2 regions of the Oxalobacter vibrioformis genome follow, and region 1 is predicted to be linked to the other one. Evidence: predicted binding sites of a transcription regulator. Region 1 holds the regulator's gene; the other holds the start of a gene.
What was found. The regulator sigma-54, encoded in region 1, starts transcription at its own class of promoters, with help from an activator protein. The targets are predictions, from matches to a motif close to TGGCANGNAANCTGCTTT.

Region 1 (6,293 bases):
ACAGCGATTTTTGCTTTTGCCGCCGTACTGGCTGTCGGCAGTGCATGGGTCAATATGGTGCTGAAAAGAAGCTCAGCAGATGAAAAAGCGGGAGTGGTACGGGAAGATCCTGACTACTATATGGACAATTTCCGTCACTTCACCTTAAAGCTTACCGGTGAGGCAGACTTCGAACTTACCGGAAAGAAAATGACACACTACCCGGATAATGACAGTTATCTGATCAATTTCCCGGTCATGGAATCTCTTGATGAACGGCAGCGTCCGCAGATCACTTATTCCGACTGGGCCTTTATTGAAGACGTAAACAGTAAAATCCACATGCATGAAAATGTGGTTGTTATCCGTCCGCCAACAGGGGATACGGAAGCTTTCCGGATGACCACCGAATATCTGCTGGTGCTGCCGGATGAAGACATCATGCGCACAGACAGGGAAGTCATCGCCTACCAGGGAAGCGCAACCATGACAGGAATCGGGATGGAATCCAATAATGCCACGCGCGAGCTCTTCCTGTTAAGCCGGGCAAAAGTTGTGTATCCGCCTGCTAACCAGAAAAAATAACCGGATGATCAGCCCATGCGACGCCTTTTCCTATTTTTAATCCTTGCCTTGAGTCTGCCGCTTTCCGTTTATGCGGAAAGAGCAGACAGAGACAAGCCAACTGAAATCGAAGCAGACCAGATGGTTGCCGATGATGTAAAGCAGGTAACGGTTTTTACCGGCAATGTCATCATGACGCAAGGATCCCGGGTTGCCAAAGCCGCCAAGGTTGTGCTTGTCCAGGATCCGCAGGGTTATCAGTACACAACGCTTTATGCCGGTCCGGGAGGACTGGCCTCACTGCGTGAAAAACGGGATGGGGGTCCGAATCTGTGGACAGAAGGCTATGGTGAGCGAATTGAATATGATAACAAAACCGAGACCATCAAATTTTTTACCCACGCCAACCTGAAACGCCTGGATGGAAAAACCCTAACAGATGATATCAAAGGGGAATACATTTCCTATGACAGCAAAAGCGAGTTTTACCGTGTACACAACACCTCGGATGGCAAGTCAGCGCCAGGAGCAGGACGCGTAAAGGCGGTCATCGAGCCACGTGAAAAGAAGGCACCATAAATGAATGTGAACAGGCTGGTTGTTCAGGGACTGCAAAAAACATACGGCAAGCGTACGGTTGTCCATGATGTCTCGCTGGAAGTCAAAAGCGGGGAGGTAGTGGGATTGCTCGGCCCCAATGGTGCTGGCAAAACCACATCGTTTTATATGATTGTCGGCCTGGTACCCTCTGATGCCGGCACGATCGACCTGGATGGGGAAGATATCTCTCACCTTCCCATTCACCGCAGAGCCGCGATGGGCCTTTCCTACCTGCCGCAGGAAGCTTCCGTTTTCCGCAAGCTGAATGTTCAAGACAATATTCGCGCCGTGCTGGAACTCCAGCACAAGGATGGGCAACCGTTTTCAAAATATGAAATAGAAACCCGGCTTGATGCGTTACTGGCTGAGCTCCAGATTGAAAAGCTGCGGGAAAACTCCGCCTCTTCCCTTTCCGGTGGTGAAAGACGCCGTGTTGAAATCGCCCGTGCTTTGGCAACAGACCCACAGTTCATTCTGCTGGATGAACCCTTTGCCGGTATTGATCCGATTGCCGTCATTGAAATTCAGCGTATTGTGCGCTTTTTGAAAGAACGGGGAATCGGGGTGCTGATCACGGACCACAATGTGCGTGAAACGCTCGGCATCTGTGATCATGCCTACATCATCAATCAGGGCACCGTTTTAGCCAAGGGTCATCCGGAAGAAATCATCATGGATGAATCTGTCCGGCGGGTCTACCTGGGAGAAAACTTCCGGCTGTAAAGACAAGAGCGCATGAAACTGAAACAGCAATCCCGCCTTACACAGCAACTTGCGCTCACTCCCCGTCTACAGCGCGCCATCCGGCTTTTACAGCTGTCAGCCACCAGCCTCAACCTGGAAATTGAAAAGGCGCTGGAAGATAATCCGTTTCTGGAACGCGTGGACAACCTGCTGGACAGTGCACTGCATCTCACCGCGGATGACACACTTATCAGCAACGAATCTGCCGCAAATCGGGTAACAATTGATAGCGAAGCGCCGGCTGATGGGTCTCTGGACTTCCGGAGCCCGTCCCATACCGCACAGGTTCCTAATAATGACGATATGGCTTCCCCGATGGAAGCCCCATCCCCTTCTCTGCGAGAGCATCTGACAACCCAGATACACATGCGTTTGAATGAGCAGCGTCAGTTGGCTCTGGCTGAGCTGATTATTGATGCGCTGGATGAAAACGGCTTCCTCATTGAGACGCTTGACGAGATGCTTGAGTGGCTACCTGAAGCGCTCAATATCCAGCGGTCCGAGCTGGAAACGGCCTTAAGGCAAGTGCAGGATCTCGAGCCTCCCGGCATTGCGGCAAGAAACAGCGTCGAATGCCTCGCTATCCAGTTGAAAAAACTGCCGGGACTGCCTTATGTCACGCGTAAAAGAGCCATTACGATTGTTGAAAATCATCTGCCTCTTTTGGCCCGACGGGATTTTTCCCGGCTGAAGAAGCTGCTGGATTGCGATGATGAAGATCTGACAGATGCCCGAAAAGCCATCCATTCCTGTGATCCGCATCCTGCAGCATCCTTTTCTGCTGAAAAAGCCCATACCCTGGTGCCGGAACTGCTGGCCTTTTATCAGGATGGCCAGTGGCAAATCGGACTGAATCCGGCAGCCCTGCCAAAGATCCGCATCAGCTCCCTGTATGCCGACATCATGAAAAATGCGGAAAACCGCCAAACCATGAATACACAGTTACAGGAAGCAAACTGGTTTATCCGCAACCTGCAGCAGCGTTATGAGACCATTCTCAAAACAGGACAGGCCATTGCGGAAAGACAGCAGCCGTTCTTTTCTGATGGCCCCATATCGATGAGGCCACTTGTATTGCACGAAATAGCTGATACACTAGAACTGCACGAGAGCACGATTTCCCGTGTGACAAACCAGAAATACATGCACACGCCGCATGGTATAGTTGAACTGAAGTCCTTTTTCGGAAGCCATCTGACAACGGAATCAGGCAACACCGTTTCATCAACAGCCATTCGGGAACGAATCCGGCAACTTATAGGAGCAGAAGACCAGAAAAAACCCTTATCAGACAACCGAATCGCACAGATACTGGGAGAACAGGGATTGGTGATTGCCCGTCGAACCGTCGCGAAATACCGCGAAACCCTGAAAATTCCTTCCGCTCATATGCGAAAGTCTCTGTCTCTGTAACTTCCATTGGCAGAGCAAAAAACATCACCCGAATGCTGTTTTAACAGGTGATAACTGATGACAATCTTTAGGAGAAACTTATGAATCTCACGATCAGTGGACATCATCTCGAAGTAACACCGGCCATCCGCAGTCATGTAGAAAACAAGCTGAACCGGATGAAACGGAATTTTGACAACGTGATCGACATCTCTGTCCTGTTGGCTGTGGACAATAATTCAGACAAGGACAAGAGACAACGGGCAGAGATCAAAATGAACATAAGTGGCAAGACGATACATGCAGAAAGTGCTGCACAGGATCTGTATGCTGCGATTGATATTCTGATGGATAAACTGGATCGGCAGATTGTGAAACACAAAACAAAATCAAAAGAACATGGACGTGAGTCCGTGAAAAATCTGCCAAGCGACTTGCCGTCCTGATCCCTGCATCAGGTCAATCAGCAAGAAGGCGCATCACGTTGCGCCTTTTTTGATGCCGGTTTTATTTTCCCTTATCGCTCCATGCCTGATACGGATTACGCATCAGGTTGGTATTGTAGTAGTGAGGGTCTTCCGTTACTTCCCGCCCCACCCAGTCCGGCAGGTCAAATGTCTGATCCACAGCCTCCAGCTCGATTTCCGCAATGACAAGCCCGGCATTTTCCCCAAAAAATTCATCGACTTCCCATATCATGCCGTCATGAGGAATCCGGTAACGAACCTTTTCAATAAGGGGCCTGACACAAAGGTTCTCCAGCATCTCCTGTGCATCTTCGAGCGGAATCGGATATTCCCATTCGTTCCTGAATAACCCGTCTGTACTGCTTTTGATGGTAACAAAGGCTTGCTGGTTCATGACCCGGATACGCACCACACGATCATGATCCGCTGACAGGTATCCCTGCCGGATGGTGTCTCCCTTTACCCTGTTTTTCCACCCGTCATTCGCCAGCAAAAACTTGCGTTCAATCTCTACTCCCATTGCCATTGCCCTTATCAATCGAAAAGCTTTTATACCATATCGTGCCGGTCCATCAAACCCATTCAATAAAGCGTGTTTTCCCTCCTGAAAAGAGCAGGTCCTTCCCCTGATATTTCTTTCTTTTCCCCTATGAAGGAGCATGAAAGCTTCAGTAACAACTGGTATAATAAAGAGATGTCGGGGCGTAGCGCAGCCTGGTAGCGTACTTGCATGGGGTGCAAGGGGTCGTGTGTTCGAATCACACCGTCCCGACCAATAAAATCAAAGGGTTACAGATTTTACGCTGTAACCCTTTTTCTTTGGCTGGTGCTTTGGTAGCACTTTTGGTAGCACTTTTTTATGCGGGTTTATCGTTTCCGCTGTGCGCGCTGCGCCGCCCTCTCCTTTTTCCTTTCGATTCGACGAAGCCGGTTTCCCTCGTTCATCCATTCCACATGCCGCCGGCCTGCCTGAAACGAGAAAAATTCGGGTGACGTGTGCGAATAAGGATTTTCGATGGTTGTATCAAACGCCTCGTTATACTCACAGCGACAATGTTCCTCGCTCCCCCCTCAAACCCGTCCTGCCAGATTTTTGACAGGAATTCGCATGACGTATGCGGATTTGCCGATGAAAACAGTCCGTGACGCGGCGCCCGGTATCCCGCCAGCCAGACCATTTTTTCATTGAATCCCTCCCAGAATGCGGTGGATTCAATGGATTTAAAAGGGTATGGGCAAATCGGCATTTCTGACCCCTTACAAAAAATCGCGGGGTAGAGCGCCTCGGCGGCCAGGTGGCCGCGCTCGTTTGCTCGGTGAAGTTGTTGTTTTAAATGCATTTTTTTCTCCGTAAGTTTATGCTGCTTCTGCTTGTGCTTCTGCGGCCTTTTTGGCGTCGGCCCTGCCAAGCGAATACGTTTCCATTTCCCTGACCGACCAGCTGTAAATCCCGGGTGGACGCGGTGTCGGGCTTTCGTACCCGTCGCGGTAGGCGCGGGTGAGGGTGAAACCAAGGTAGAACATCGCGGCTTTCTCGCCATCACCTTCGTTGCCGCGGTGTGGGTTTTGCATTTCACCGGGCTTGAGCGCGGCGCGCACTCCCTCGAAATAGGCCGCCTTCCTCTTTTCCGTGCAGTCAGCATATTGATAAATATAGTTTTCGGCCGCCGGCAGGATTTCTTGGAGCCTCGGGAATGCGAAAATTCGGGTGCTAATGGTGGTAGTATTCATGGTTGTTTCCTTCATTTTGAGTAAGTAAAATCATCCTTTGCGGCTGTCTCTTTTTGTGGAGCAGCCGTTTTTTCTTGGGTTTTCGCTGGTTCTTTGACCTCCTTCTCTGTTGGTTTTTTCTCGATTGTTTCAGCCGTTTTCTCGTTCGCAAGTCTCGCCTTTTCGAATTCATCTCGCGGCGTGAAATCGTGGGTGGTTTCTTTTTGTCGGCTCTGCGCCATGGCGTCCAAGGTCTCCCGCATGGCCTCCAGCCGCATTTCATTTGCATCCCTGACGCGCAGGTCAGCAATACCGTTGTCGATCAAATATTGCTTTGCTGAATAGAAAGATTCGCGGGCAGATTCCGGCAACTCCTGCCCCTGTCTGGCCGCTGCCCGCTCTGCTTTTTCGATCAGTTCAGGAGTCGGCTGCGCCTGTTTTTCCATCTCCCTGATCGTGTGGCTGGTAAAAACAAATGTTGTTTCCTCCCTCGCCCGGCTGGCCTGGACATACGCCATCTCGCGGCTGGTTTGCGCCGAGGAAAAGACCGTCGCCCTTTCCAGCGTTGCGCCCTGTGCTTTATGTGTGGTGGATGCATACCCGTGCTTGATTTCGATGCTTGAAGGGTCAACCGTTTGCTGCCGGCCGTCTCTCTCGATCAAAATCTGGCCGTTTTCAGCGTGGGCACGGACGGTGGCCGTATCGGCTTTCAGCGCGCCCGACTCTTTATGCTTTTCATTGAAAATGATGCGATCACCGACCGCCAGGGACAGCGGCTGGGCGTCTTTCCCGATTTGATATTCTTTCTCCCTGCCCAGTTCGCCCTGCTCTTTCAGG
Region 2 (6,293 bases), 330 kb from region 1:
CGAAAATTATTGCGCTTCCGTAATAGACCGGTTTTCTTCAAGGGTTACTTCGCTTTATCGTGATGAAGACCTGAAAAACGGGTGCATCATATCCAAGAACCGGCACGGCATGACAGAAAGCTTTCCCATTGCAAGCCTGTCCATTGCCGGAATCTCAAATAAAAAATATGTGTATCAGAATATCGACGAGTTTTCGCAGGATATTTCCCACCTCAAGAAAAAGTGTAAAAGGAAGGTGGGAAATTATTTCGAGATATTATGATGAGGACAGTCGGGGTTTGTGATGGCAGTTTGAGGCAGTGTCTCAGGAAGTGACCAGCAAATTTCAGACTGTCAGTTTCAGCAGTTCTATCTCAAAGACCAGATCTGCATGCGGGGGAATGACGTCGCCTGCGCCGTGTGCGCCATACCCCATGCTGGACGGAATCCGAAGGGTGCGCTTACCGCCTACCTTCATTCCCTGGAAGCCTTCGTCCCATCCGCGAATGACATAGCCAGCGCCCAAAGGGAAGACAATCGGTTCGTTGCGTTCCCGGCTGCTGTCAAATTTTTCACCTGGCGAGCCGTCCGGATTCAGGAGCCATCCGGTATAGTGCACTTCGACAGAAGCGGCTTTGGTTCCTGCTTCGTCACCTTCTCCCACAACGTCATCCCGGTATTCCAGTCCGTTTTCCATTTTGATAAAAGTCATTTTCTCTCCTTGCATTTTGTTTTTTTCCTGATGCGAAGTATATACGCTGTTGTTCATGATAGTCTCTTTTTTCGGATTTATGCCATCATGTCGGTTTGGGAAACAGGAATATGTCCCGGTCAATAAACAAGGGGAGTAAAAATAATGGCTATCGGGCTCATCATCATTGGCGATGAAATCCTGTCGGGAAAACGCACGGACAGGCATTTTTCTGCGGCTATCGGGATGTTGAAAAAAAGAGGAATGCAGCTGGACTGGGCAGAGTATCTGAGCGACGATCCCCAAAAAATTACGGCAACATTACGCCGTACGTTTGCAACTGGTGATATGGTGTTTTCCTGTGGAGGAATCGGTGCCACACCGGACGATCACACCAGGCGATGCGCCGCACGGGCATTAGATGTGCCGCTGGTATTGCATCCTGAAGCCAGGGAAAAGATCCTTGAGCGTATCAGGGATTTTGCTCTCCAGCACGGACGTCCGGTCGATTATGATGCGCCGGATAATCTGCAGCGGCTCAGGATGGGGGAGTTTCCCGAAGGCGCAGCGATTATTCTCAATCCGGTAAACAAGATACCGGGGTTTTCTGTCGGCACGCATTACTTTTTTCCGGGATTTCCGGAAATGGCACACCCCATGATGGAATGGGTTCTTGATACTTACCATCAGGCGGATTTTTTCCGGATTGAGCATGTGGAAAAATCCGTTACGGTTTATGGCGCAGTAGAGGCCATGATGACGCCCATGATGGAGGAAATAGAACGGGAGTTTCAGCAGATCAGGGTTTTCAGTCTCCCTCATATCGGAATGCCCGGTGGCCGTAGTTATGTCGAATTGGGGGTGAAAGGTGCCTCTGCCGAAGTGGATGAGGCATTCGCCCGGCTGCAGGAAGGTTTGCGACAGATCCATGCAGAATATGAAATAAACCCTTAAAACCGCACTAAAATGGTGCGGTTAATTGGTTGTGCGCCAATTTGGTGCGAGCTGATTCAGGCAAAGCGGGTTTCAGTACAAAAACAGTGTCATTGGGGACTGGAAAACTGGCATGATTTTTGCTTATATATAAAACAGAACGTCACGCCTGGTGTGTGATGAACGATAAAGTGCTGACCCAGCGTTACATATATTTTTAGGAGATTGAAAATGGCTAAAACGCCCGAAAAGATCATGGACATGATCAGGGAAAACGAAGTCCGTTTTGTGGACTTCCGTTTTACAGATACCCGAGGTAAGGAACATCATGTCAGTGTGCCGGTGTCTGCTTTTGATCTGGACAGCTTTGAAAATGGCCATGCTTTTGACGGCTCATCTATTGCAGGATGGAAGGGGATAGAGGCATCCGATATGCTGCTGATCCCTGATCCGGCATCAGCCAATATGGACCCGTTCATGGAAGACGCGACCCTTTTCATGCAGTGTGACGTCATCGAGCCTTCGGATGGTAAAGGGTACGACAGGGACCCACGTTCCATCGCCAAGCGTGCAGAGGCGCATTTGCGTTCGTCCGGCCTGGGCGATACGGCTTTTTTCGGGCCCGAGCCGGAATTTTTCATCTTCGATGGGGTGCGCTGGGGGGATGACATGTCCGGCTGCTTTTTCAAGATCGACTCGGATGAAGGCTTCTGGTCAACGGGCGTGAAAACGGAAGGCGGCAATATGGGGCACCGTCCGAGGGTAAAAGGGGGATATTTCCCGGTACCGCCAGTGGACAGTTTTCATGATATGCGCTCGGAAATGTGCCTGCTGTTAGAGCAGATGGGTATTCCGGTTGAAGTGCATCATCATGAGGTGGCCGGTGCGGGCCAGAATGAGATTGGCACTCGCTTTTCCACATTGGTGGAAAGGGCCGATTGGACACAGAATCTGAAATACATTGTCTGGAATGTTGCGCATACATACGGCAAGACAGCGACTTTCATGCCCAAGCCCATTGTCGGGGATAATGGTTCAGGTATGCACGTGCATCAGTCTGTCTGGAAAGATGGACAGAATCTTTTTGCCGGTGATGGCTATGCCGGCCTTTCAGAATTTGCCCTGTACTACATTGGCGGCATTATCAAACATGCCCGTGCATTGAATGCCATCACCAATCCGGGCACCAACTCTTACAAACGGCTTGTCCCGGGCTTTGAGGCGCCGGTGAAGCTGGCTTATTCAGCCCGCAACCGTTCGGCATCCATCCGTATTCCGCATGTGACCAATCCGAAAGGACGACGTGTCGAGGCGCGTTTCCCTGATCCGCTGGCTAATCCGTATATGTGCTTTGCCGCCCTCTTGATGGCAGGGCTGGACGGGGTGCAGAACCGTATTCATCCGGGTGAGCCGGCATCCAAAGACCTGTATCATTTGCCACCGGAAGAGGATGCGATGATTCCGACCGTCTGTTCCTCCCTGGAACAGGCGTTGGAAGCGCTCGATAATGACCGGGAATTCCTGACCCGCGGCGGGGTATTCAGCAACAGCATGCTGGATGCCTACATTGAACTGAAAAAGCAGGAAGTCGAGCGTTTGCAGATGACCACGCATCCTGTGGAGTTTGATATGTACTACTCCCTCTGAAGGAAAGCATACCAGTGGGCCAGAACAGGTGGAACCGGACAGGATTCCGCCTGTTTTTTTTGAGACAGTGATGTTTTTATGAATACATTGAAAGGACTGGATTTACTGGCAACCGCCATATTGATTCTGGATCAGTATGGCAGGCTCAGTTATGTCAATCCGGCTGCAGAAGATATGCTCGAAGCCTCTGCGAAGGTATTGCTTGGGCAGGAACTGGAAGCGGTTTTTACCCACAGTGGTGAACTGGAAGCAATCTGCTGCCAGATCCGGCAGCGTGACATAGTGGAAAAACGCCAGGAATTGATACTGGAGCGTTCGGGGCGTGTGCCTTTGCATGTGCATTGCATCGCATCAGCCGTTGATTCGCCTGACAATGCCATCCTGATTGAGCTGAGGGAAAATGTGCAGCAATTGCGTCTTGACCGTGAGGAGCGCCTGATTGATCAGAGCCAGGCCAATCGGGAACTGATACGCAATCTGGCGCATGAGATCAAGAATCCGCTGGGCGGTATCCGGGGTGCTGCGCAACTGCTTGAAATGGAGTTGCCTAAGCGGGACCTTCAGGTTTTCCGGGAATACACGCAGGTGATTATCCGTGAGTCAGAACGCCTTCAGGCACTGGTCGACCGGCTTTTGGTGCCACACCGGCGTGGGCCTGTCATGGAGGATATCAACGTCCATGAAATTTGCGAGCGCGTACGAAGCCTGATACTCGCGGAATTTCCGGAGGGGCTCATTATCCGGCGGGATTATGATCTCTCCATTCCCGAGTTTGCCGGTGACAAGGAGCAGCTTATCCAGGCCGTATTGAATGTGACGAAAAATGCAGCGATCGCGCTGGCAGACCGCATCATGAACGGGGATGCCGAAATTGTATTCAAAACCCGTATTGCAAGGCAGATTACGATTGCCAAAGTGCGATACCGTCTGGCATTGACTCTGCATGTTATTGACAATGGTCCCGGTATTTCACCGGACATGATGGAACGGATTTTCTATCCCCTGGTGAGCGGTCATGAAGGGGGGAGTGGCATGGGGCTGACACTGGCGCAGACATACATCCAGCAGCACAGGGGCATGATTGAATGTGACAGTTGGCAGGGGCATACGGAATTCCTGATCCGGATTCCGCTATGGTAGAGCGGATGAACAACCGTTTTGCTGATGTGAAGATCGGGAAAAGGGAGAATGAGATGAAATCAGTCTGGATAGTGGATGATGATGATTCGATCCGGTGGGTGCTGGAAAAGGCCATCGACCGGGAGCATATGCCATACAAAAGCTTTTCCAGTGGTGCGGAGGTGCTCAATGCACTGGAAAATGAGCAGCCCCGGGTGCTGATTTCGGATATTCGCATGCCCGGCGTATCCGGGCTGGATCTGTTACAGGATGTCAAATCCCGTTTTCCTGCTTTGCCGATTATTATCATGACGGCACATGCCGACCTGGAGTCAGCAGTTTCTGCTTATCAGGGAGGGGCTTTTGAGTATCTTGCCAAGCCTTTTGATATCAGCGAAGCGGTTGACCTGATCAGGCGTGCCATGAAAGAAAGCGAGGAGAAAGAGAGAGAAGAGCCGGTATCGGCCACTGCTCCCGAGATACTGGGCAAGGCTCCTGCCATGCAGGAGGTATTCAGGGCGATTGGCAAACTGTCGCATTCCAGTGCGATGGTGTTGATTACAGGGGAATCCGGGACAGGAAAGGAACTGGTGGCAAGGGCCCTGCACCAGCACAGCCAGCGCAAAAAGCATCCTTTCATTGCACTGAACATGGCGGCTATTCCCCGGGATTTGCTGGAGTCCGAGCTTTTCGGGCATGAAAGAGGGGCTTTTACCGGCGCCCAGGCCTTGCGGCGCGGACGTTTTGAACAGGCAGAGGGCGGTACCCTTTTCCTGGATGAAATCGGCGATATGCCGCTTGATCTGCAAACCCGGCTTTTACGGGTACTCTCAGACGGGCATTTTTACCGTGTCGGGGGCAACCAGTCTATCAAAACCGATGTGCGGGTTATCGCAGCGACCCATCAGGATCTGGAACAGCAGGTGAAAGAGGGCAGTTTCAGGGAAGACCTTTTTCACCGGCTGAATGTGATTCGCCTGCGTTTGCCAAGCCTGTCCGAAAGAAAAGAAGACATGCCGATACTGATACGGCATTTTCTGGCACAAAGTGCAAAACAGCTGGGTGTCGAACCGAAGCGGCTGTCAGACGATGCGCTTGCTTTTCTCATGCAGTGTGAACTGCATGGCAATGTGAGGCAACTGGAAAACCTGTGCTACTGGTTTACCGTCATGGTGCCGGGACAGCTTGTCGAAATCAAGGACATGCCACAGGATTTGCTCAAGAAAAGCGTGTCACAGCACGATAACACCACAGATGTGCACCAGCCATGGGATGCCTTTCTGGAAAAAGAGGTATCTCAACGGCTGGAAAAGGGGGAAAACAGCCTGATGGGGATATTCAGCCGCCGCTTTGAAACCGTCATGATCCAGGCTGCCCTGCGTCATACGAAGGGACGTAAAAATGAAGCGGCAGGGTTACTGGGGATCGGGCGCAATACCATTACCCGAAAAATCCAGGAATTGGGCATAGCGGAAGAAAACAGCGATTGACAGATACCTGTAGCCCCATTTCGGGTTGCAGGTATCTGTGCTGCTTTTATTTCAGATTAGCGTAAAGCTCGGTGCTGATATAACGCTCGCCGAAGGAGGGGATGATGACCACAATCATTTTTCCTGCGTTTTCGGGCCGTTTTGAGAGTTGCAGGGCTGCCCACAATGCGGCGCCTGACGATATCCCGACCAGAAGCCCTTCCTCTGTCGCAGCTTTTCTTGCGGTTTCAAAGGCATTGTCATCCGTGACGCGGATCACTTCATCATAAATACCGGTATTGAGCACTTCGGGTATGAAGCCCGCGCCGATTCCCTGGATTTTGTGCGGGCCTTTTTCTCCGGTGGAAAGCATTGGCGAACCATCCGGTTCCACAGCGACACAGCGGATGGCAGGATTTTTCTGTTTCAATCCTTCTCCTGTTCCTGTGAGGGTG

Region 2: a site for sigma-54 is predicted at 1,733-1,750, ahead of glnA (type I glutamate--ammonia ligase). Genes of this name have one in related genera too.

Annotation. Positions count from the first base shown of each region.
Region 1 covers NZ_CP098242.1:847,235-853,527, forward strand. Annotated here, with positions in the region: gene lptC (LPS export ABC transporter periplasmic protein LptC) at 1-564, shown strand, start outside; gene lptA (lipopolysaccharide transport periplasmic protein LptA) at 580-1,122, shown strand; gene lptB (LPS export ABC transporter ATP-binding protein) at 1,123-1,866, shown strand; gene rpoN (RNA polymerase factor sigma-54) at 1,879-3,300, shown strand; gene hpf (ribosome hibernation-promoting factor, HPF/YfiA family) at 3,381-3,725, shown strand; gene NB640_RS04230 (CYTH domain-containing protein) at 3,787-4,266, opposite strand; tRNA gene NB640_RS04235 (tRNA-Pro) at 4,445-4,521, shown strand; gene NB640_RS04240 (hypothetical protein) at 5,103-5,477, opposite strand; gene mobF (MobF family relaxase) at 5,489-6,293, opposite strand, start outside.
Region 2 covers NZ_CP098242.1:515,487-521,779, reverse strand. Annotated here, with positions in the region: gene NB640_RS02635 (EAL domain-containing protein) at 1-262, shown strand, start outside; gene NB640_RS02630 (FKBP-type peptidyl-prolyl cis-trans isomerase) at 326-691, opposite strand; gene NB640_RS02625 (competence/damage-inducible protein A) at 836-1,624, shown strand; gene glnA (type I glutamate--ammonia ligase) at 1,835-3,250, shown strand; gene glnL (nitrogen regulation protein NR(II)) at 3,329-4,390, shown strand; gene ntrC (nitrogen regulation protein NR(I)) at 4,444-5,859, shown strand; gene cysK (cysteine synthase A) at 5,906-6,293, opposite strand, start outside.